DNA from 2 places in the Lysinibacillus sp. RS10 genome. Region 2 is predicted to be linked to the other one. Evidence: riboswitches for the same ligand, from Rfam matches in the RefSeq annotation. Region 2 holds a riboswitch; the other holds the start of a gene.
What was found. A riboswitch is a leader RNA that binds a small molecule or an ion and turns the genes downstream of it on or off. The one in region 2 is predicted to bind glycine.
Positions count from the first base shown of each region.

Region 1 (11,383 bases), 100 kb from region 2:
AGCCAATCTTTCTTTGTGCAAGCTCTTCCAGAAGATTCAACATTTACTGCAATTCCACCAGCATGTAGTACTGCACTTGCAACTTCCATGATTCTTAATACATTTTCTAAAGTACCTCCTTCACTAATAATATACACAATGCTATCATGTTTTTTCAGATTATTTATATCATCTTTACTAAATGATCCATTTCCAGCTATTTCAAAAGCCTCGGCAACATAATTATTATAATCACTAATTTCGATTTCAAAGAATTCGTCTGGCTTCTCAAAATTGCCAATATGCTTCCCAAAATATATATAACCATTACCTTTTTTAGCCATAGCTTCTTTGAATTCATTTCTGGTTTTCCAAAATCCAGGTATACCCAAAACAATTTTTGGTAATTTCATTATAATATCACCTAGTATCTTAAGTATTATTTTTAAAACTATTTTTATTTTAGCTCAACTTTTCTAAGATTGAATTAACTTTTTCTAAATATAAGTCTGAATCTTCCTCTTTTATCTCAAAAAGAATTCCTTTAATTAATTGTTTTGTGGGATCACTTACATTCTCTAATGCATTGATATATGATATTATCAAATTTTCTGAGTTTAAAAGTGTCCGATGAATTCTCTCAGCCCAAAATTCTGCGTGAGGCAACATTTTAGGTATACTAATAGCAAGTTTATATAATCCTTCTTCCCTCCCAGATTTTTCAGCAATATAAAATATTGTTTCAATAAGGTAGTCGCCTGCCGAAGGTTCTGCAATATCATCCTCAAAAATCGTACAAAGATCAGGAATTATATCATTCGTCCCTCTATGTGATAATTCATTAAGAATATTTTCAAACTCTTCAATATCGTCACCTTCATTTTCTAGAAAACGCATTTTGTATAAAATAGAAATATATTCTTTGGATTTCATTATATTTTACTCCGTTCTACCTTTATTCCTTCTGCTTTTCAAAAATCTTCACGTTTTTGCGCTCGTATTCCTCATAATAATCGATACATTCTTTCAATTTAGCTTTATTTTCTTTATTATATAATCCATCTTCTTTAAGAATTCTCCTTGCATCATTTATATCAAACGCTAGAGCATCTCGTGGCTTCAAAGACATGTATAAATCAAAATCTTCTTTTCTTGATTTTTGATTCAATCCATATGTAAAAGTTCTCCGATGCCTTCCCCCTTTTCCTGGATGCGGATGCTCTAAGAACATTGCATAACTTTCTTTAGTATCAATCCCAAACTCTTCTTGCATATATTTATTAGAAGGCATATGGTGACCCGTTATATCGTCTGCTTTTTCATTAGGAAGCTTTCCAAAATGCCCGTGTTTTAGCTCATTCGGAAGTAATTTGTCGCTAGTTTGTGGTATATTTTGCTTCTTATCCTCTGCAAATTTTTTATATCGTTCTTGAACCCTTTCTTTCATTTTATCATAATCAGTTTTAACCGTACCCTTAGGAACTTCATCGACTTTCCTTTCGAACTTGCTAATTAGATCTCCAAGCTTTTCCGTATCAACTTGGAGGGACCTCAATCCGAATAAATCAGCCGTTTGACTAAGCCTAACCTTAACAGGAATTGGAACATTCTGACATTCCTTTTTCCACCGTTAGCCGTGCTCATTCCGTCATAAACAGGGAGCTTGTATTTAACTTCATAAATACCTAGAATATCCGGATGTGGCGTTTTTGTTACACCTTGATTAATATTCTTTATCGGATCACCGAAGTTGTCTAAAATGTACTATTCAAAGTTTTCAAGGTTGTGTCCACCTTTTATACCTATAGTCGGTTTTGCTTTAAAACCTTCTACTTCAATTAAATGCTTATCATAACCAGTCTTAAAATTCACTTTAATTTTCGGATTAACTTTAGGAACTTTACCCGTCCCCTATGTTGTACTTTTAAATAATTCGGGGAAAAAGAAGAGGCTTTCTCTGGGTCGTTAGACCATAAAGAAAGCCCCGTTTAAATTAAAGAGATTAACCAACTATTAACTAATTCGAATCAATAAAATCCTATCATTAGTTTTCAGGAATATATAAATTATCCACAAATTCAGAGAAACTTTTAGAAATTAGTCGGATGTATTCCTCTCTTAACTCGTTATCTTCTTCAAAGTAATCCATATCACAATGAAATACACTACCTCTATCTTTCCCATCAATTGATAAACAAATCAAACTCCCCGCTGGGTCAATTCCAATTGGAAGAAAATTACTTGGTACCACTTGCATCAAATTATAACTTCTTAATTTCTCTTCTAGATTTATTTCATTTTCTATTGATAGAGGAAAAAAATGCTCCTTATTTACTGACTCATTTAAAGACGACAAGTAAAATGGCTACCATGTTTTTTTAAAATAACAATGTTGCATTATCTTGATTTTTTAAGCGTTTTTGTTCAACGGCTTTTATCATGTCTTGAGCAATATCATAGGGAGTAGCTTGCTGAGAGAGAATTTTCTCCATTTCAAACTCTGTTAAAGTATCATAGACTCCATCACTAAATAGACATACCTTGTCCCCTCTATTTAGATGAATCGGACTTTTTCCTATATCTTAGCCTATTGATAATATTTCCAACAGCAACGGCAAGTTCCATAAATTTAAGCGAAGAGCACCGCTTTTTTGCATGCACTGCCAGCCCCCACATAATAGTTCGTGATAAAATAATACTCACTTTTTCATTGTATTTTCTCACATTTTCAATTTTATCCTCGATTATACGTTTTGAGCTATCCAACGGGATAATTTCTGTTAAAGAAAAATAAAATGTTGCTGCTAAACTATAAATATCTGTATATACACCTTGCTCAGATACATTCGAATATTGCTCTAAAGGAGAATACCCCGGGCTTATAAATATTTGGTAATTCTCAGCAGTTTTATAAAAAATAGCCGAACCAAAATCCAGTAAATATGGATTACCTTCAGAATCTATCATAATATTACTTGGTTTAATATCACGATGAAGTATGCCTTTTTTATGTAAATAACTTAAAGCACCAATTAGAGGAAGAAATAAACTCGTGTACAAATGGTCCCTATCATTAATAGGGAAATCCTTTAAGTATTGATCTAATAAAGTTCCTTCATAATACTCCATCACGATATAAATCGACTCATTTTCTTCAAAGTGGTCAATATATTTGACTATATTACGATGATTTATTTGCCGCATAATTAACGCTTCATTTAGAAAAATAGCTTTTAAATTCTCGAATTTCTGCTTTGTTGAAGGCAAACGATTAACGACTGTTTTATTATCTAAATCCCGTAAAGCAATGTCATTTGGGAAGAACTCCTTAATAATTATCCGATTCCCTTCCTGCGTATTTTCAGCCATATAAACAAAGGACAACTTACTAGTAGCAATAACTTCTATTATTTTATATGTATCGTTCAAAACACTGTTTGTTGGTAAGCTCAATTCAACTTGAATCACTTGCATTTTTAATCTATCAGCCCTTTCAACACATGGATTACGAACAATTTGTTACATTTTCAATGTGGAATATATAATAATTTTAACTTTAATACAAATTAATGTAAGTATATCAATATACACCCTTATATTAAATAGTCATCTTATAGTAGTTAATGGTGAGTGGTGAGTGGTGAGTGGTTCTGCATTGCATGGTGGGGTTTGCCACAATGTGATGTGGGGGTTGCTTCGTTTTTTTTCTGGCATTTTGATGGTTCTATCCATCTTTTTGTTTTCTTTCCGTCGCTCTGCCTTTTTTCCGTCACTCAGCTCTTTCTTTCCGTCGCTTTGCCCTTTCTTTCCGTCTCTCCGCCTTTTCTTTCCGTCGCTCTGCTCTTTCTTTCCGTCGCTCTGCTTTCTATCCGTCGCTCTGCTCTTTCTTTCCGTCACTCTGCTTCCTATCCGTCGCTTCGCTCTTTCTTTCCGTAGCTCTGCCTTTTCTTTCCGTCACTCCGCCTTTTCTTTCCGTCACTCCGCCTTTTCTTTCCGTCGCTCTGCCGTCGCTCTGCCTTCTTTCCGTCACTCTGCTCTTTCTTTCCGTCATTCCGCCTTTTCTTTCCGTCACTCCGCCTTTTCTTTCCATCACTCTGCTCTTTCTTTCCGTCGCTCTGCCCTCTATCCGTAACTTTGCCCTTTCTATCCGTCACTCTGCTCTTTCTTTCCGTCGCTCTGCCTTCTTTCCGTACTCTGCTCTTTCTTTCCGTCACTCCGCCCTTTCTTTCCGTCGCTTTGCCTTCTTTCCGTCGCTCTGCTCTTTCTTTCCGTCACTTCGCCTTTTCTTTCCGTCGCTTTGCCCTTTCTTTCCGTCGCTCTGCTCTTTCTTTCCGTCACTCTGCTCTTTCTTTCCATCGCTCTGCTTTCTATCCGTCGCTTTGCCCTTTCTTTCCGTCACTCTGCTCTTTCTTTCCGTCACTCCGCCTTTTCTTTCCGTCGCTCTGCCGTCGCTCTGCCTTCTTTCCGTCACTCTGCTCTTTCTTTCCGTCATTCCGCCTTTTCTTTCCGTCACTCCGCCTTTTCTTTCCATCACTCTGCTCTTTCTTTCCGTCGCTCTGCCCTCTATCCGTAACTTTGCCCTTTCTATCCGTCACTCTGCTCTTTCTTTCCGTCGCCTTGCCTTCTTTCCGTCACTCTGCTCTTTCTTTCCGTCACTCCGCCCTTTCTTTCCGTCGCTTTGCCTTCTTTCCGTCGCTATGCTCTTTCTTTCCGTCACTTTGCCTTTTCTTTCCGTCGCTTTGCCCTTTCTTTCCGTCGCTCTGCTCTTTCTTTCCGTCACTCTGCTCTTTCTTTCCATCGCTCTGCTTTCTATCCGTCGCTTTGCCCTTTCTTTCCGTCACTCTGCTCTTTCTTTCCGTCACTCCGCCTTTTCTTTCCGTCGCTCTGCCGTCGCTCTGCCTTCTTTCCGTCACTCTGCTCTTTCTTTCCGTCATTCCGCCTTTTCTTTCCGTCACTCCGCCTTTTCTTTCCATCACTCTGCTCTTTCTTTCCGTCGCTCTGCCCTCTATCCGTAACTTTGCCCTTTCTATCCGTAACTTTGCCCTTTCTATCCGTCACTCTGCTCTTTCTTTCCGTCGCCTTGCCTTCTTTCCGTCACTCTGCTCTTTCTTTCCGTCACTCCGCCCTTTCTTTCCGTCGCTTTGCCTTCTTTCCGTCGCTATGCTCTTTCTTTCCGTCACTTTGCCTTTTCTTTCCGTCGCTCTGCTCTTTCTTTCCGTCGCTCTGCTCTTTCTTTCCGTCGCTCTGCTCTTTCTTTCCGTCGCTCTGCTCTTTCTTTCCGTCGCTTTGCCCTTTCTTTCCGCTGCCTTACTTTTGCTATCCGTCTCTTTTCCTTTTAAAAACCTATCTAAAATAAAAAAAGACGTCCAATAAGTACTAAAATACTTATCGGACGTCTTAATTCTATTTATTATGCTTTTTGATAGCGCAGCACTGGTGTACGAGCAGCGCGTGTTTCGTCTAGGCGAGATACGACTGTTGTATGTGGTGCTTCTTGAACGATTGATGGATTTTCTTCTGCTTCTTTTGCAATTTGAATCATCACATCGCAGAATGCATCTAACGTTTCTTTAGATTCTGTTTCTGTTGGCTCAATCATTAACGCCTCTTCCACATTTAATGGGAAGTAAGTTGTTGGTGGATGGTAGCCAAAGTCCAACAGACGTTTTGCAATATCTAAAGTACGAACGCCAAGTTTCTTTTGACGACGACCTGATAATACAAATTCATGCTTACAATGACGGTTATATGGTAGATCATAGAATGGCTCTAGGCGACACATCATATAGTTTGCGTTTAGTACTGCGTATTCTGTTACAGCTTTTAAGCCATCTGGACCCATTGTACGGATATACGTATATGCACGTACGTTGATGCCAAAGTTACCATAATAAGGTTTAACACGTCCGATTGATTGTGGACGTTCGTAATCGAAGTGGTATGTTCCTTCTTCTGTTCTTACTAAAACTGGTTTTGGAAGGAATGGAATTAAATCCGCTTTTACACCAACTGGACCTGAACCTGGGCCACCGCCACCGTGAGGGCCAGTAAATGTTTTGTGTAGATTTAAGTGTACGCAGTCAAAGCCCATATCACCAGGACGCGCTTTACTCATAACTGCGTTTAAGTTTGCTCCATCATAGTATACTTTACCGCCAACAGAGTGAATTAGCTCTGCCATTTCGATAATGTTTTCTTCAAATAGACCAAGTGTATTCGGATTTGTCAGCATTAATGCCGCTGTGTCAGAACCAACTACTTTGCGTAAATCTTCAATATCTACTAAACCATTTTCATCTGATTTTACAGTGATAGTTTCAAAGCCTGCAACTGTTGCCGATGCTGGGTTTGTACCGTGAGCAGAGTCAGGAACAATCACTTTATTACGGTGACCTTCACCATTCGCTTCATGGAATGCACGGATCATCATTAATGCAGTCCATTCTCCATGTGCACCTGCTGCAGGTTGTAATGTCACTTCATCCATACCTGTAATTTCAACTAATGACGTTTGTAGCTCGTAAAGAAGCTCCATTGCGCCTTGAGTCGTTGATTCATCTTGTAATGGGTGCACATTAGCAAAGCCTGAAAGTCGTGCAACAGCCTCGTTAATTTTCGGATTATATTTCATCGTACAAGAGCCAAGTGGGTAGAAACCAGAGTCTACACCGTGGTTTCGACGAGAAAGTGCTGTATAGTGACGCATAATATCAAGCTCAGAAACCTCTGGTAATTCTGCCGCTTCCGCACGTACTAAGTTCGCAGGAAGTAAATCTGCTAGATCAACCTCTGGTACATCAAGTGCTTCTAAGTTATAGCCTACGCGACCTTCTTTGGAAATTTCAAAAATGAGTGATTGATTTTCGTTATGCATTAAGAGCCCCCATTTCTGCAACAAGTGCATCAATTTCTTCCTTCGTGCGCAATTCTGTTACTGCGATTAGAACGTGATTTTTAAGAGAGTCATATGTTTGACCTAAAGGATAACCACCGATGATACCTTTTTCAATTAAGCCTTTATTGATTTCTTTCACACATTTATTTGTTTTCACAACGATTTCGTTAAAGTGTGCACCTTGGAATGCAACTGTAAAGCCTGCCGCTTCAAAAGCATTTTTAGCATAGCGTGTTTTCGCAATATTTTGGGTAGCCATTTCACGAACACCTTGTTTACCTAGAGCAGTCATTGCTACAGATGCTGCAAGTGCAAGAAGCGCTTGGTTAGAACAAATATTAGAAGTTGCTTTATCACGACGGATATGCTGTTCACGTGCTTGTAATGTTAATACATAACCACGACGACCTTCTCCGTCCACTGTTTCACCAATAAGACGGCCTGGAACTTTACGCATAAGCTTAGTAGTTACGGCAAAGTAACCACAGTGTGGACCACCGAATGCTTCAGCAATACCAAAGACCTGTGCATCTCCTACACAAATATCAGCACCTAGCTTACCAGGTGGTGTTAAAATACCTAGTGCAAGCGGGTTTGAAGATACGACAAATAAACTTTTTGCCTCATGTGCAATGTCGCCAATTACTTGTAGGTCCTCTATTTGACCAAAGAAGTTTGGATACTGTGTGATCACAGCTGCTGTATTATCATCGATTAGTTCTTTTAAAGCTTCTACATCCGTCACACCATCTTTATGAGGAACTGTAACAATTTCAATCGTTTGGCCGTATGCATATGTAGCAACGACATCTCGATACTCAGGGTGAACCGTTTCAGATACTAAAATTTTCTTACGGCGTGTGTGTCCAGCTGCAAGCATGCCTGCCTCAGCTAGTGCTGTTCCCCCATCATACATAGAAGAGTTTGCTAGATCCATACCTGTAAGCTCTGCAATCATCGTTTGGAATTCAAAAATTGCTTGTAATTCCCCTTGCGAAATTTCTGGTTGATACGGAGTATACGCTGTGTAGAACTCTGAACGAGAAATAACATGGTCCACGATAATTGGCTTATAGTGATTGTATACGCCTGCACCTAAAAACGATACGTTAGCATTTGTATCCTTATTTTTCGCAGCAAGTGCTGATAATTCTTTTAATAAAGCTGACTCTGATTTTGCATCTTTAATATCATATAGGCCTTTAAAACGTACTTTTTCTGGAATATCCTCAAATAACTCATCAACTGAAGATACACCAATTACGTCTAACATTTCTTGTTTATCTTGCTCCGTCATAGGTAAATAACGATGTTTCATAAATGTAGCTCCCTCTTTTCAAATATTATTTTGAACGCTTGTAAAACGGTGTTTCTACTGTCACTACCTTTAAGTGCTTACCACGAATTTCGATTTCTAATTCAGTTCCGATAGTTGCGAATTGGCTGTCAATTAATGCGTTACCAACATTACGTTTAGAAGAAGGAAGTTGAGTACCTGTTGTCACTTCACCGATTTCCTTACCGTCCTTAAATACTTTATAACCATGTCGAGGAATTCCTTTATCGATCATTTCAATGCCCACAATTTTACGTGACAGTCCATTCTCTTTTTGTGTCACTAATGCATCATGACCAAGAAAGTCTTCTTTATTTAATTTCACAGCAAAGCCAATACCCGCCTCAAGAGGTGAAATTGTCGCTGATAGCTCTTGCCCATATAATGGAAGACCCGCTTCAAAACGAAGTGTATCACGGCATCCTAAACCTGCTGGCACAACGCCTTTGTCTTTTCCAGCTTCTAAGATTTTATTCCATAACGCTTTAATATCTTCTGGAGAGCCGTATAATTCAAAACCATCTTCTCCTGTGTAACCACTACGAGAGACTAATGCTTTATGACCAGCAACTTCAACATCTGCTTGGAAACGGAAGTATTTAATGGCACTTACATCAGTAGCTGTTAATGATTGAAGTACCTCTTCTGCTAATGGACCTTGAAGAGCAATTTGTGCATATGCAGAAGATTGATTGTCGATTGTGACATCAAATTGATGTTGATTTTCCATCATCCAATCATAATCTTTTTCAATATTTGCAGCATTGACGCACAATAAATAATGCTGATCGGCTAATTTATATGTTAATAAGTCATCGACAACACCACCATCTTCATAGCACATTGCATTGTATTGCGCTTGGCCTACTGCAATCTTCGAAATATCATTTGTCAAAAGATTTTGTAAAAAATTTAGAGAATCAGGACCAGTTACTAAAATTTCACCCATATGTGATACATCAAATAAACCTGCACGATTACGTACTGCATCATGCTCTTCCTTAATAGAAGAAAATTGTACTGGCAATTCCCATCCACCGAAGTCAATTGTTTTACCACCATACTTTGCGTATGCGTCAAATAGAGGTGTACGTTGTAATTCGTTCGTCATTCTTTTTGCCCCCTTATTGTTAGTTCCATTTTTACTGGTAGTAGTTCGTCTGTTTTTGTATTAGTACAATGAATGTTCTGCCAATTTATTTTGAACGCTTAAGCAGAACATTTTGACATAAAAAAAGACAGACGAACCCCTTTTCGGGATTCTCTGTCCTTGCACCTGAAAGTTACACCAGACTGGCTCGCATTGTTACAATGCCAATCAGCCGGCTTTCTCCTTCGGTGGCTGTTGTAATACAGCTCTCTCCAGAGTTGCGTCTTGTACGAGTCCTTTTACCTGAGAGATTCATAACCTTTGCTACTTGCTCCTTCGGTGACGTCTACAACGTTCTCTCCCCGCACAATCATCCGCCCAAGATTAATCTTGGTACTATTTAGTATTCAATGAACTTTTAGTTACTTATTTGTCTATATCCTAACATTAATTGCATTGAAAAGGCAAACATTTTTTAAATTATAATAAAACACGAACATTAAATTTAATTTAAAATATTATCGTTCGCCTTTCAACCTTTTAACTTGGAATACTAAATACTCAAGAATTTGACGGATTGTCCTACTCTCTGTTAACACCTGTATATGTCCTGCCTCACGATAGAACTTTCTTCTGTAATGATACAGATTCTCTAGCTCCTCTTTTGTTGAACTCTGTACGATTGGTCTATTTGGATCATGCTGTATTCGTTTGTAAATATCTTCGAATGTCGCATCTAAAAAAAACACGAGTCCGCTGCGTCTCATTATTTTTCGATTTTCAGCATTGACTGCAACCCCACCACCTGTTGAAATAATACAAGCTTCATCTCTAAAATTTTCCAAAAATTCTGTTTCTATTTCTCGAAAACGTGCTTCTCCGTATTTTTCAAATATTTGTGGGATTGTCATACCCTGCTGTCTAACAATTTCACGATCCATATCATAATATGGCATCTTTAGAAAATAGCTTAAACGTCTTCCTAACGCACTTTTCCCGCAGCCCATAAAGCCAACTAAATATATTTTTCGCATTCGAATCACCTTCTTATAACTACGATTCTACACTGTCTGACAAAATTTGTCCCAATAAATTTATCGTAGCTCGAACATTCATCTTTTCTAGCCCTTCATATGTTCGAAACTGTATTTCATAAGACGTATAATACGTAAGAACAAAAGTAGTTACAAAAAATAATAATGCAATTGCGATTAAAAAAATAGCCCCTCTGTCATTTTTCAATAATTGGTACATAGAAGGTTCGCTCCTTTTGGATACCGCTTGGAAATTCAACAGCTACCGTTAACATATTTTTTTCATATTTGAACTGGCATTTATTTATACCAATTAACATTGGCACATGACCACCCTTTACTTGATCACGAATAATATTGCTATAACAATCAATATTATGAAGGGTATCTGCCGCTTGAAAAGTTATTCTCTTTCGATCTTTTCGAATCGTAAATGATGAAATATCCTCTAAATACATATTCAAATCATAAGCAAATAGCTCCCACTTCGATTGTTCATCAGACAGTACCGTTGTTTTCATTTCTGCGAACCAAAGCATAATGAAAACAACAAGATGAGCAATAAGCACAAAAACAACTAATTGGAACAACGCTTCTAATAATGTATAGCCCCGCTCATTCATCGACTTCACCTGTCAGCTGGATGCATTTTTTACGTAATTCTCGTGCATTTTGAAAGCTTACACATATCCCCTGCCCATCAAAAGCCCAATTATATTCTACATTTTCGATTGTATTAGAGCCTTCCGCTTGCCGTAAATAGCGATAGTGCTTTAAGCCCTCATAGGCCGTTTCAGCTGCTATAACCTCTAGCTTCTTATTGTAAAGAGTTGTTTTCATAGTGTAGCTAATGGGTATTAATGTCGTGCATAAAAACATGACAATGACCACTGATAGAATCGTTTCTACAAATGAATAACCAGATTCATTCAACTCTCGATCTCCCTCGCCCTAACGTAATCACAACCTTTTTAATGCCCTGGGGTGTATTAAAATAAATAGACCCTGGAGTCATGATGTTCCCATAGTAGTTATATATAATCGTGTGA
Region 1 covers NZ_CP167122.1:1,667,069-1,678,451, reverse strand. The annotation lists gene ACB089_RS08570 (DUF4261 domain-containing protein) at 1-392, opposite strand, end outside; gene ACB089_RS08565 (Imm30 family immunity protein) at 442-912, opposite strand; gene ACB089_RS08560 (hypothetical protein) at 935-1,426, opposite strand; gene ACB089_RS08555 (SMI1/KNR4 family protein) at 2,024-2,335, opposite strand; gene ACB089_RS08550 (serine/threonine protein kinase) at 2,530-3,453, opposite strand; gene ACB089_RS08545 (hypothetical protein) at 3,617-4,111, shown strand; gene ACB089_RS08540 (hypothetical protein) at 4,114-5,352, shown strand; gene gcvPB (aminomethyl-transferring glycine dehydrogenase subunit GcvPB) at 5,390-6,853, opposite strand; gene gcvPA (aminomethyl-transferring glycine dehydrogenase subunit GcvPA) at 6,846-8,192, opposite strand; gene gcvT (glycine cleavage system aminomethyltransferase GcvT) at 8,218-9,321, opposite strand; glycine riboswitch at 9,582-9,674, opposite strand; gene ACB089_RS08520 (shikimate kinase) at 9,819-10,334, opposite strand; gene ACB089_RS08515 (hypothetical protein) at 10,354-10,554, opposite strand; gene comGF (competence type IV pilus minor pilin ComGF) at 10,532-10,957, opposite strand; gene ACB089_RS08505 (hypothetical protein) at 10,950-11,267, opposite strand; gene comGD (competence type IV pilus minor pilin ComGD) at 11,260-11,383, opposite strand, start outside.
Region 1: another riboswitch for glycine. It lies ahead of gcvT (glycine cleavage system aminomethyltransferase GcvT); the one in region 2 lies ahead of ACB089_RS09060 (amino acid permease).

Region 2 (11,383 bases):
TGAAATACGCACAAACATCTGTGTATTCAGCTTTTCTTCAAGCTCATACAAGCGAAGGCGCGCAATGTAAATATCAACCATTGTTTGCACGAAAACCTTCTTTTGCTCCGTATAAATGCGCACAATGTCCCCACAGCTAATAAACTCGACACCTCTATCTGAGAAGACCGATAATGTATTGACTTCAGCGGAAGCGATACTCTGCATGAGATGCTCTATTTCATCGGTCATCTGATCGGTGTGAATAATAACTTTTGGCTCTTTGCATGTCGGATCAATCGACACTTCTACCTTCATTTCATCACAGTCCTTTCATTCGTTTTCACTATAAAATTTTTAACTAATTATGTAAATGGATTTTAGATGACTGGTCGTTTACGTAGGATAAGTGGTTTAAAAATAAAAAAGTGCCTTTCACGAGATAGTGTTGCTTTGAAATAAAGTTTGATCAAATAGCTACTTATACTATTGATAAATGAACAAAAAGAAAAAGCATGTTTTGAAAAAAGATTGATTCAAACACGCTTTTTCTATTCTCAATTGTTATAAAAAATTTGATGTTTTTTGTGAACCTTGCTTATTTAAATCGCCTTTTTATTGAACAAACATATTGTAATAATCCTTTGATCAGCTCATGCTTCTTAAAGTAACGCACCCTTTCGTTTAGCTAATCTATCTGGTTACTAATTATATTAATAATTTTATGTTGAGCATCTATGGCTTCAGGGATCGGCATCACAACAAACACATGATTCATTTTAGGATAAACTAAGGTATTGATTTCAATCCCTTGTTCCGTTAGTTTTTCATCAAATTTTATTGCATCTGGATATAAACATTCGTGTGTTCCAATAAAATGAGTAATTTTCCCAAGTCCTTTAAAGTCACCGTAAATAGGACTAATCAATGGGTCATTTAAATGTTTATCAGCTGCCCATATCTTTATAATGACTTCCATTCCTTCACTAGCTAACATCGGGTCCTTTTCCTCATATTCAGGTATAAGAGGGTTTTCAAAACCCATATCAACACATGCAGATAATAAAATAATATCTTTCGGTTGAGGCAAATGGTTCATCTTCAAAAGAAGGGCCAGACCAAGTGTTATATTACCGCCTGCCGAATCTCCCATGATCGTTAATTGATTGGAACTGTCAACGGTTCCAAGAATTTCTTTATATAAGTTGAGGATTTTTGGATAGGTATCTTGATAGTTAAAATGAGGTACTTTAGGATAAATGGGCGCAATAATTTTCACATTTAAAGATTGCGCCATTTTATCCATGAACAACCAGTGTAAATTTAAAGGTTGATTCGTCCAAGCACCACCATGTAAATAGAGAATAACTTTTTGTTTCAAAGACTTTTGGTCATTTAAAGTAAAAACCTGCATACCCTCGAATGCCTGCTCCTTCATATCACTTAAAAAATTAACATCATCCCCAATAACATAGGGCTGAATATTTTCAGTTCCCCTCTGCTTAATGAACTGTTTGGTATTTTCAATACTAGAAAAACTCTTTTTATTGCTTTGGGAAATTAACCATTTTTCAAATTGAACACTTTCTTCAGAACGTTCTCCGTTAAAAATTTCTACACTCATTTTTTCTCTCCTTTAAACATTATTATTGTCCATCCTTTTTCAAAACACGAAATGATTTATAATAGCCATGTATCAGAAGTCTTAACAAGCTCGATAGAAGATCTTGAATTGAACGAAGCCTTTCGTTTTCTTTCAATTTTATTATAATACTAAATTTTACAAGATAATCTTCTATATATAAACTATACAGTTAGAACTTCGTTTTAGAAGAGGTAAAATGTTATTTTCTACATAGAAACGAACCTGCATCCTGTTACTTTAAGTGTAAACCTTCACAACTCTTATTTTAACCTTGATATCACGGTGTTGTTCAACAATATGGCCTGATTGTTGAACAAAGAAAGACTCTACTAAATAGATCTTTTTATCAGACTTTTTTATAAATGATCGAACTTTAAATTAATTCCACATTTTGAAGTATACTCCTTCAAAATCCATGACATTTACTGAATGAAATAAAAAATGCCTATCCGCACTTTTGGCGAGATAGACACTTTTTCATTATTTTATAGGCCACATTTTAATTGTGCAGCACAGTTTGTACATGTATTACAGCCGCCGATTTCTTCAACAGTTCCTTTACGGCATACTGGGCAAGTATTCCCTACATCTGAACCAATTACTGTTGTCGATTCTAAAGCTTGAATCGTATCTACTAACACAACAGGACGTTTTGTTGGCTCTTCTACAAATTCTTCTTCAAATGATAATTGATCCATATCATTTTCTTCTGCTTTCAATGTAAGTACTTGTGAATCACGGCTACCATCTACATAGACCGTACCACCTTTAGCGCCACCTTTATATAAACGCTCGTACACTTTTTCAACTTGTTGTACTGTATAACCTTTTGGTGCATTTACAGTTTTTGAAATCGATGAATCAATCCATTTTTGGATGATACATTGTACATCCGCGTGAGCCTCTGGTTTTAACTCCATCGCTGTAACGAACCATTCAGGAAGGTCATTTTCATTTACTTCTGGATAACGTTCTAAATATTCTTGCACGATCTCCGCTTTTACCTCGATGAACTTACCTAGACGACCTGAGCGGTAATATGTGAACGAGAAGTATGGCTCAAGACCCGTTGCTACACCTACCATCGTACCTGTAGAACCAGTTGGAGCTACTGTTAGTAAATGTGAGTTACGGATACCCGTTGCTAAAATTTGTTCTTTAATGTGTGCAGGCATTTTTTGCATAAAGCCTGTTTCAGTAAATGCTTTACGTAAACGTGCAGTCTCTTCCTCAGTTGCTCCTACAAGGAATGGGAAGCTACCGCGTTCTTTCGCAAGTTCTGTTGACGTCTCATACGCAGTTTCAGCAATCGTCTTAAAGATTTCATCAACTAGCTCATTACCAGCTTCTGAGCCATATTCTTTCTCACAATAAATTAGTAAGTCCGCTAAGCCCATTACGCCTAAGCCAACACGACGCTCTCCAAGAGCTTGTACACGGTTTTCTTCTAAGAAGTATGGTGTTGCATCAATTACATTATCCTGCATACGAACACCAACACGAACTGTTTCACGTAGTGCTTCGAAATCAATTGTTTGATCTTCTTTATTTGCAAACTGCGCTAAGTTCACAGCTGCTAAGTTACACACAGAATATGGTGCAAGTGGTTGTTCTCCACACGGATTTGTCGCTACAACGCTTTGACCATAAGCTTTTGCGTTTGTCATTTCATTGGCGTTGTCGATGAAGAAAATACCTGGCTCTGCAGAGTACGTAGCACAAACGTTGATTAAATTCCATAATTCTTTCGCTTTAATCGTACGGTATGTGCGTACTTTATAGCCCATTTTCTCCCATTCACGTACGTCGCCAACTTTATGCCATTCCGTGTTGTAAACGTTCATTTCTTCTTTTGTATATTCTTCAACCGCTGGGAAGCGAAGCTCGAAGTCAGCGTCATTTTCTACAGCTTGCATAAATTCTTTCGTTAATGTTACAGAAATATTTGCACCCGTTAAAAACTCTTGATTGTGAACAGTATAAGTACCACCATCACGAAGCTTGTTTTCCGCTTCACGAATAATAGCCGTATCAAAACCGCCTAAGCCTTCGATACCTTTATAGTTTACAATACCTTGATACATAGCTTCCTCTTGGAATGAAAGAGGTTTAAAGTTTAATTTTTCTTTTGCTAGACGAATAATTGATTCATCTGTTGTATTTTCGATTAGGTATCGTAGAATACGTGGATTTTGCATTTTTGATATAATAAATTCCACGATATCAGGATGCCAATCTGCCAGCATAATCATTTGTGCCCCACGCTTTTTGTTACAAAAAAGTATTTTGAAATACTTTTTTGATGTGGTCATTTCTGCCACATTCTTATGCTTTTACATAAGATCAGACTATATCATCAAAGAAGGATTTGATTTTATCATATTTTCTATTGAGTCGTATGGAACCATGTTCGTATAACTTACGAACAATCTTTAACACATCATCTTTTCGAGTAATGTATAAGTCAACGCATCCTTGTTTTGGGTAAACTTTATGAACCGTTAAAGCTAGTTGTTGATTATGCAAAAATTGAAGTAATGATAAAAGCATTTCGCGATTACCCGTAAAACCTATTCTCCCACGCTTGGAAAAATGGCCATCTGCATCAAAAAAACCTCTTAAATAAGTCCATTGCAAATCCTCATTTTTAAAATCAATCCAACTTTCAAAGCCTGTTTTTCGAGGTTTAATCCCCAACCTCATTAAATCATTGCACATTTCTGTTGAATTAATTATTAAAGAGTATTGATTTTGTTCATTTGGTGCACATCGTTGACGGAGTTTAATCGCTTCTTGCATAGACAATTCTTTTGCAATATCTTCAAGCAATTGTTGGTCCTGCTCAGCAAGTGATAGAATAAGACGTTTCGATTTACCACGGTCAGATAGAGTACCATCACCTGTAATATAACCTACTAAATAAGCCTTATTTGCTGAATCGATATTTTTAAAGTAGTTTTCATCATAATGATACTTCTTATTTTTCAGCTTTCCCGCTTGACCAGGCTCTCTCGCTTTAAAAAGCTCTAGCTCTTTATTCCATCTAAGGATTGTTCCTCTTCCTATGTTAAGTGTTTTTGCAATATCAACTTGGCTCATACCGTTTTCATGCAACTCAATAATTCTTTTAATCAATCGTTCTTTGTCTCGCGCCTCGTAAGGACGTCTCCGTACAATACGATTTACTTCTTCCATGCTCCCACCTCCGATGTGGTTCAAAGTTTAGGAAGGTTCAATAGTCGTTGAACGTTCAACTACGTTTCCATAGATGCTTCGCTGCTGATTGCCCAATCTTTTCTTTTTTCAAGCATTCACGCCTAACTTCACAGTTTACGTTGTAGCAAGAAAAGCTCTAAGGGTGTTCCAGCAATTCACGAGATTTTAATCCCGCCGTTTTTGGTTAACGGGAGCCACCTTGTTCGACAAGATGAGTCAGCTTCGCAATATCATCTAACCATGACACAGAACCAGATGATTTACCATTTACACCACGTGCTAACGTGTTGCGTGGACGCAATGTTGAACCATTCGTCCCTACACCACCACCGCGGCTCATAATTTCCATTACTTGCTTACGGTGATCACTGATTCCTTCACGTGAATCTGCTACAAATGGCATTACATAACAGTTGAAGAAAGTTACATCTGTTTCAGAACCCGCTCCGTATATAACTCGTCCAGCTGGAATGAATTTTAATGATACTAGTTGCTCATAAAACTTCTCAAACCATTCTTGACGTTTCTCTTGTGTTTTTTCAACAGAAGCAAGTCCTGTTGCATTTCGTTTTGCGATTTGTTCATAAAAAATTTCAAGAGGCTTTTCTAGCACGTCGATTGAACGCGTAATCACACCCGTTTCTTGCTCTTTTGGATCATCTAAAGCACTACGATAATCCTCCTCAATCAAAATATCTGCTGTTTTTGTAGACATATCAAGCTTTTGGATTGTCCCTAAACCACGTGCAGGGAATTTTGGATCTGCCTTCACTGTTAATACGACGAAATCACCGGCTTTTAACGTTTTCTTCTCCGTATCCTTAAACGAGTAGCGATCGATCATCACAAGCCTTGATACACCTTTATGCGTAATGTGCATATCAGGCGTTACAGGATGCACCTGTGGAAATTGTTCAATATCTTTGTTTAACTGTTTAAATTTGTTTACTTCGGGTTGATGATTTGTGAGTACCATCGTTTTGCCTCCCTTATTTTCTGCCTTACAAATATAAATACACAATATCATGTGTCGCTAAACACTACATATTGTGTATTAATCTTTAAAAAAGATACTATATATAGTTTTTTAATTCAACTCTTGCAATTTCGAATAGCATCCGAAATGCTCGTCCTCACAAGGTTTGAACGATAAAAAAATATTTTTCTTATACCATTTTTTATTTTTTGAAGTTCCAATCATCACATGCATATTTTTTTTCTTCAAGTGCATGCACATATTCTAATTGCTCCTCAGAAAGTGTAAATGGTTTTAAATCAATTTGCAACGATTTTGCAAAACCATCTCTAAAAGCTGTCACACATTGTTCAATCGTCACTGGTTCTTTCACAAGGTTATTGATAGCAACTGCTTTCTCTGGCATCTTTCTACGCATACGTGCTCTCGCCTCTTCACTTGAAAAATTGAAGACAGACAATAACTTTTCTTGATCTAAATCAAGTAAAATAGCTCCGTGCTGTAAAATAACACCTTTTTGACGAGTTTGTGCACTACCAGCTACTTTTTTACCTTCTACGACAAGCTCATACCAGCTTGGCGCATCGAAGCAAACTGCACTTTTAGGTTTCTTTAAGTCTGCTCTTTGTTCCTCTGTATTAGGCACACTAAAATAAGCATCCATACCTAAATTATGAAAACCTTTCAATATCCCTTCACTTAACACTCGATATGCCTCTGTCACTGACTCAGGCATATCTGGATAGCTTTCTGAAACAATGACGCTATATGTCAACTCATGCTCATGTAAAACGGCTCTACCGCCTGTTGGACGACGAACAAAGCCTAGTCCTTGTTCACGCACCGCTTCTAAATTGATATCTCTTTTCGCCTGCTGAAAATAGCCAATCGAAAGAGTTGCTGGCTCCCACTCATAAAAACGAATAACCGGCGGAATTAAACCTTCACTGTGCCAATCAAGTAATGCTTCGTCTAATGCCATATTAAAAGAAGGACTACATTTCCCTGAATTTAGAAAATACCAAGTTGTCATATATTCATCTCCTACAAGTATTAAATTAAACCTTCGCGAACGTGTACAAAATAAGTCTCATCACTATATATGTCATACGTTTTAACAATGTCATCCAACTATTAATGATAGCCCAAAATAGTGCTTCTCAAAATTTTGACACTCTGCGTTTAGTTCTATTCTTTATTGAAGTAATCCCCCACCCTAATCCAAGAATAGGGTGGAATGATTCTGTGGCCTTTCACTCATAACATTCAATAGATTAATTCTAGCCACAATGTAATTAATTTTATCAAACTCATTGGACTATCGCTAGCGCATCTTTTATAATAATAAAGAAGATAGAAAGGGGTAAGAAAATTTTGGACATACTTATCACAATCGGTATAATGTTAGTAGTCGTAATTGCATATATCGTCATTAATTCTATGCGACTAAAAAAAGCCGTAACAAACCTAACACAAGAACAATTTATTGAAGGCTATCGTAAAGCTCAGCTGATCGATGTACGTGAGCAAAAAGAATTTGAAGCTGGTCACATTCTTGGTGCACGAAATGTTCCTTCAACTACACTACGTCAACGTTACAAAGAAATCCGCCCAGATTTACCAGTATATTTATACTGCCAAAATACAGGCCGTAGCTCTCGAGCTGCACTGTTTCTTAAAAAACGTGGCTACAACCAAATTTACCAACTACAAGGCGGCTTCCGTACTTGGACAGGTAAAATAAAGTCCAAAAAACAGTAATGAAACAAAATAGATAAGACATTAGCGACTTATATAAATAAATTCACTCTTTGAAACTAAGTAAATTTATATATATTTACCTATATCGCTTTGTTTCACACCGAAAGAACCATCTCAAATGACTATGAGATGGTTTCTTTTTTCGCAAAAAATTCTGAGTTTCTACTATATTATATTTATTGTTAACGTCTAACAAGTTACTTCATGTTCACTAAGTACCTAATCATGCATTGGACGAAATAAGGAAAAGCAACGCAAGGTAATGTTCTGCTCGTTTTCATTGAGGATTCTTTGTTGTGGATAGGCGATCGGACAAACTGAGGAAAGCGTCCAGCCGGAATGAAAATCAAACTTACGTTATCATGACAACTTCACTTTATACCAAATATTCAACATCATCCACATATTAACATATGCCTAAAAATACTATTTTTCGTAAAGTATTTCCCTAGACGAACCATAATCTTCTTTTTTTCTGAAAATAGCTGAAATTTACCCTTGAATAATTATGTAAGCACTGATAGGATGTATAATATCTTAAAATAATATCAACAAGCAATACAATACAAGCTATGAATGCTATGGATCACACTATAGCAGGAGCAGTTCTGGAGAGAACGCATTTTGCGTCGCCGAAGGGTTCACTATCTCAGGCAAAAGGACAGAGGAGTAATATCTACTTTCATCATGAAAGCTATACCACATGAATGTTTATTTTTTCATATCCAGCATTCGCAATTGGTATTTGTTATTCTGACGTTTACGAGACTAGTGTCAATACTAGTCTCTTTTTATTTTCCAGTCAAAATTTTTATGCATCTTTGAGGGGGATTAACGTGGAACAACATCAATTAAAACGTGATTTAAAAAATCGCCATGTGCAGCTCATTGCTATTGGCGGAACAATAGGCACTGGATTATTTTTAGGTTCAGGCAAAGCCATTGCTTTAGCAGGACCTTCCATCATCTTAGCCTATTTAATCGTCGGAACTGCCCTATTTTTTGTTATGCGTGCATTAGGTGAATTATTATTATCGAACGCAGGCTATACATCATTTACTGATTTTGCATCAGAATACATAGGTCCTTGGGCAGGCTACGTCACTGGCTGGACTTACTGGTTCTGCTGGGTCATGACCGCTATGGCAGATATTATTGCTGTCGGTGTTTATGCACAATATTGGTTTGATATACCTCAATGGGTACCAGCGATTGGCTGTTTAGTACTGTTATTATTTTTAAACTTATTAACTGTAAAACTATTTGGTGAGTTAGAATTTTGGTTTGCCCTTATCAAGGTCATCACAATTGTTGCGCTGATCGTTATTGGACTAATCATGTTATTTACAGGCTTTCAAACAAGTTCTGGCACAGTTGCAGTTGAAAATCTTTGGGCACATGGCGGGATGTTCCCGAATGGCCTATACGGCTTCCTAATGGCCTTCCAAATGGTTGTTTTCGCTTTTGTAGGTGTCGAATTAGTAGGTGTTTCTGCTGCTGAAACGAACGACCCTAGAAAAAATATTCCGTCTGCCATTAACAAAATTCCATTTCGTATTTTATTATTCTATGTAGGTGCATTATTTGTTATTTTATGCATTAATCCTTGGTATGAAATGTCTGCCGTAAGCAGTCCATTTGTACAAGTATTTACACTAGCTGGTATCCCTATTGCTGCAGGGATTATTAATTTTGTTGTTCTAACATCCGCTGCTTCAGCAGGTAATAGTGGTTTATTCTCTACAAGCCGCATGCTTTATAATCTTGGGAACAATAAGCAAGCTTCACCATCGTTCGCCAAGCTTAATAAAAACAGTGTACCAAGTAACGCACTCGTTGTTTCCGCAATTGTTGTATCTGCAGGAGCATTACTAAGTAAACTGATGCCTGAAAGCGCCTTTAGTGTTGTTACAACGATCAGTGCTATTTGCTTTATTTGGGTGTGGAGTATTATTTTAATTTCTCATATCATTTATAAACGGAAAAATCGTGCACTTCATGAGGCATCAATTTTCAAGGCACCATTTACTCCGTTCGTGAACTATTTAGTACTTGCCTTCTTCGCATTTCTATTAGTTATTATGTTCATTTCAGAGGAAACTCGTACGGCATTACTGTTAACACCAATTTGGTTTATCATACTAATGATGATTTACAAAGTGAAAAGAAAGAAATAACTACGTTAAGAGGCATTAAAAATAACTGTCCTGAATAGTGACACTTCAAAGAAAGTAAATCTATTCAGGATTTTTCTATTTTTCTCAAAGTAATAATCCCTAACAAATTAACGATAGTATGAATAAAAGGGAGTTAAAAAAAGGAGGGTTTTTATTAAAAATAAGATCGTTATTTCTATTACGCTATTGTTTACCATTGTTCTGATTGTAATATTATTGTCTACGAGAAAAATCCAGACAATATAATAGTAGAACGGATTTGCTTTAACAAGGCGAGAGAGAACGGGTTAAGAGTATTACCAACTAACGATCCTACAATGAAAAGGATTCCCGTAAACGGAACTACTTACCATATATACTTATGAACAAAAAAGATGACCTCAGCACAGAAGTCATCTTTTTTTCATTGTTTAAAAAATCGTCATATTCCACTCGGTAGCGATATGCTTTAGTAAATTCACGCCTGCTACACTATTCCCAATGGTATCAATTGCTGGTCCGTAAATGCCAATACCGCAGCCAGCAGGGAAAGGTGAATCTAAGCCTGCATGACTTGGTACAGCCACCAAAATTGCACCAGAGACACCACTTTTAGCGGGTAACCCGATAAATGCAGCAAATTTACCAGAAGCATTATACATACCGCATGTAACCATTAATGCCTTCGCTAATTTAGCCACTTGCTTTGGAAAGAGTTGCGTTTTTAATAGAGGATGATAGCCATCATTGGCGATTACTAAACCAATCATCGCTAAATCCGAAACATTGACTTCAATAGCACATTGTTTCAAATAAACCTCCAATGCCTCCTCTACAGGGCAATCTAAAAAACCAGAATCCATTAAATAGTATGCTAATGATCGATTACGATTAGCTGTTTGCCATTCAGATTGAAAAACCTCTTCATTTACCCTTATTTTTTTGCCAACGATTTGTTCTAAAAAATGTAGGATTTTTGTAACCTTCTCTTGTGGTGAATTTCCGTCAAGCATAGAGGATACTGTAATCGCTCCTGCATTAATCATTGGGTTAAAAGGTTTTCCAGGTTGATGGCTTTCAAGACGAATGATTGAATTGAAGGTATCACCTGTAGGTTCAACATCTACTCGCTCTAAAACATAGGGTAATCCCCGTTCCATACACGCTAAAATAAATGTCACAACTTTTGAAACACTTTGCAGGGTAAACAGTTCAGCTGTCTCTCCTGCTTTGATTTCGTTACGATCTGGTCCGATAATCGAAATAGCTAATTGATTTGGATCTTTTTCTGATAAAGCAGGAATATAGCTTGCGCATTGTCCCTCTTTCGCATAAGGACGAAACTGTTTCAGCCATTCTGATACAAGGTCATGATGATTGTTGATATGATTTGTCGGCAATTTTGTGTTCTCCTTCCAAAAAAATACATCTCCGTTACTCTTCCGTACACTTCACTAAAAAAAATTTAATGCTAGGCAAAAACAGAGCCTCCCTAGTTTACACTATGAAGACTCTATCCGATATAATTTTTTAAAACTTTGGAGGCTTCGTACCTTCTGGAATTAATGATTAACTGTAAATAGTATAGCGAAGATTTGATATTCTACACAAATGAAAAAAATAAATTTATCAAGAGACTTTTTCGCTACA
Region 2 covers NZ_CP167122.1:1,768,716-1,780,098, reverse strand. The annotation lists gene ACB089_RS09095 (LytTR family DNA-binding domain-containing protein) at 1-297, opposite strand, end outside; gene ACB089_RS09090 (alpha/beta hydrolase fold domain-containing protein) at 668-1,603, opposite strand; partial or broken gene ACB089_RS09085 (vitamin B12-dependent ribonucleotide reductase) at 2,110-3,891, opposite strand; gene ACB089_RS09080 (LAGLIDADG family homing endonuclease) at 3,968-4,819, opposite strand; partial or broken gene ACB089_RS09075 (ribonucleotide reductase N-terminal alpha domain-containing protein) at 5,028-5,816, opposite strand; gene ACB089_RS09070 (biotin/lipoate A/B protein ligase family protein) at 6,019-6,849, opposite strand; gene ACB089_RS09065 (rhodanese-like domain-containing protein) at 7,191-7,577, shown strand; glycine riboswitch at 8,176-8,252, shown strand; gene ACB089_RS09060 (amino acid permease) at 8,414-9,754, shown strand; gene ACB089_RS09055 (glutaminase) at 10,165-11,133, opposite strand.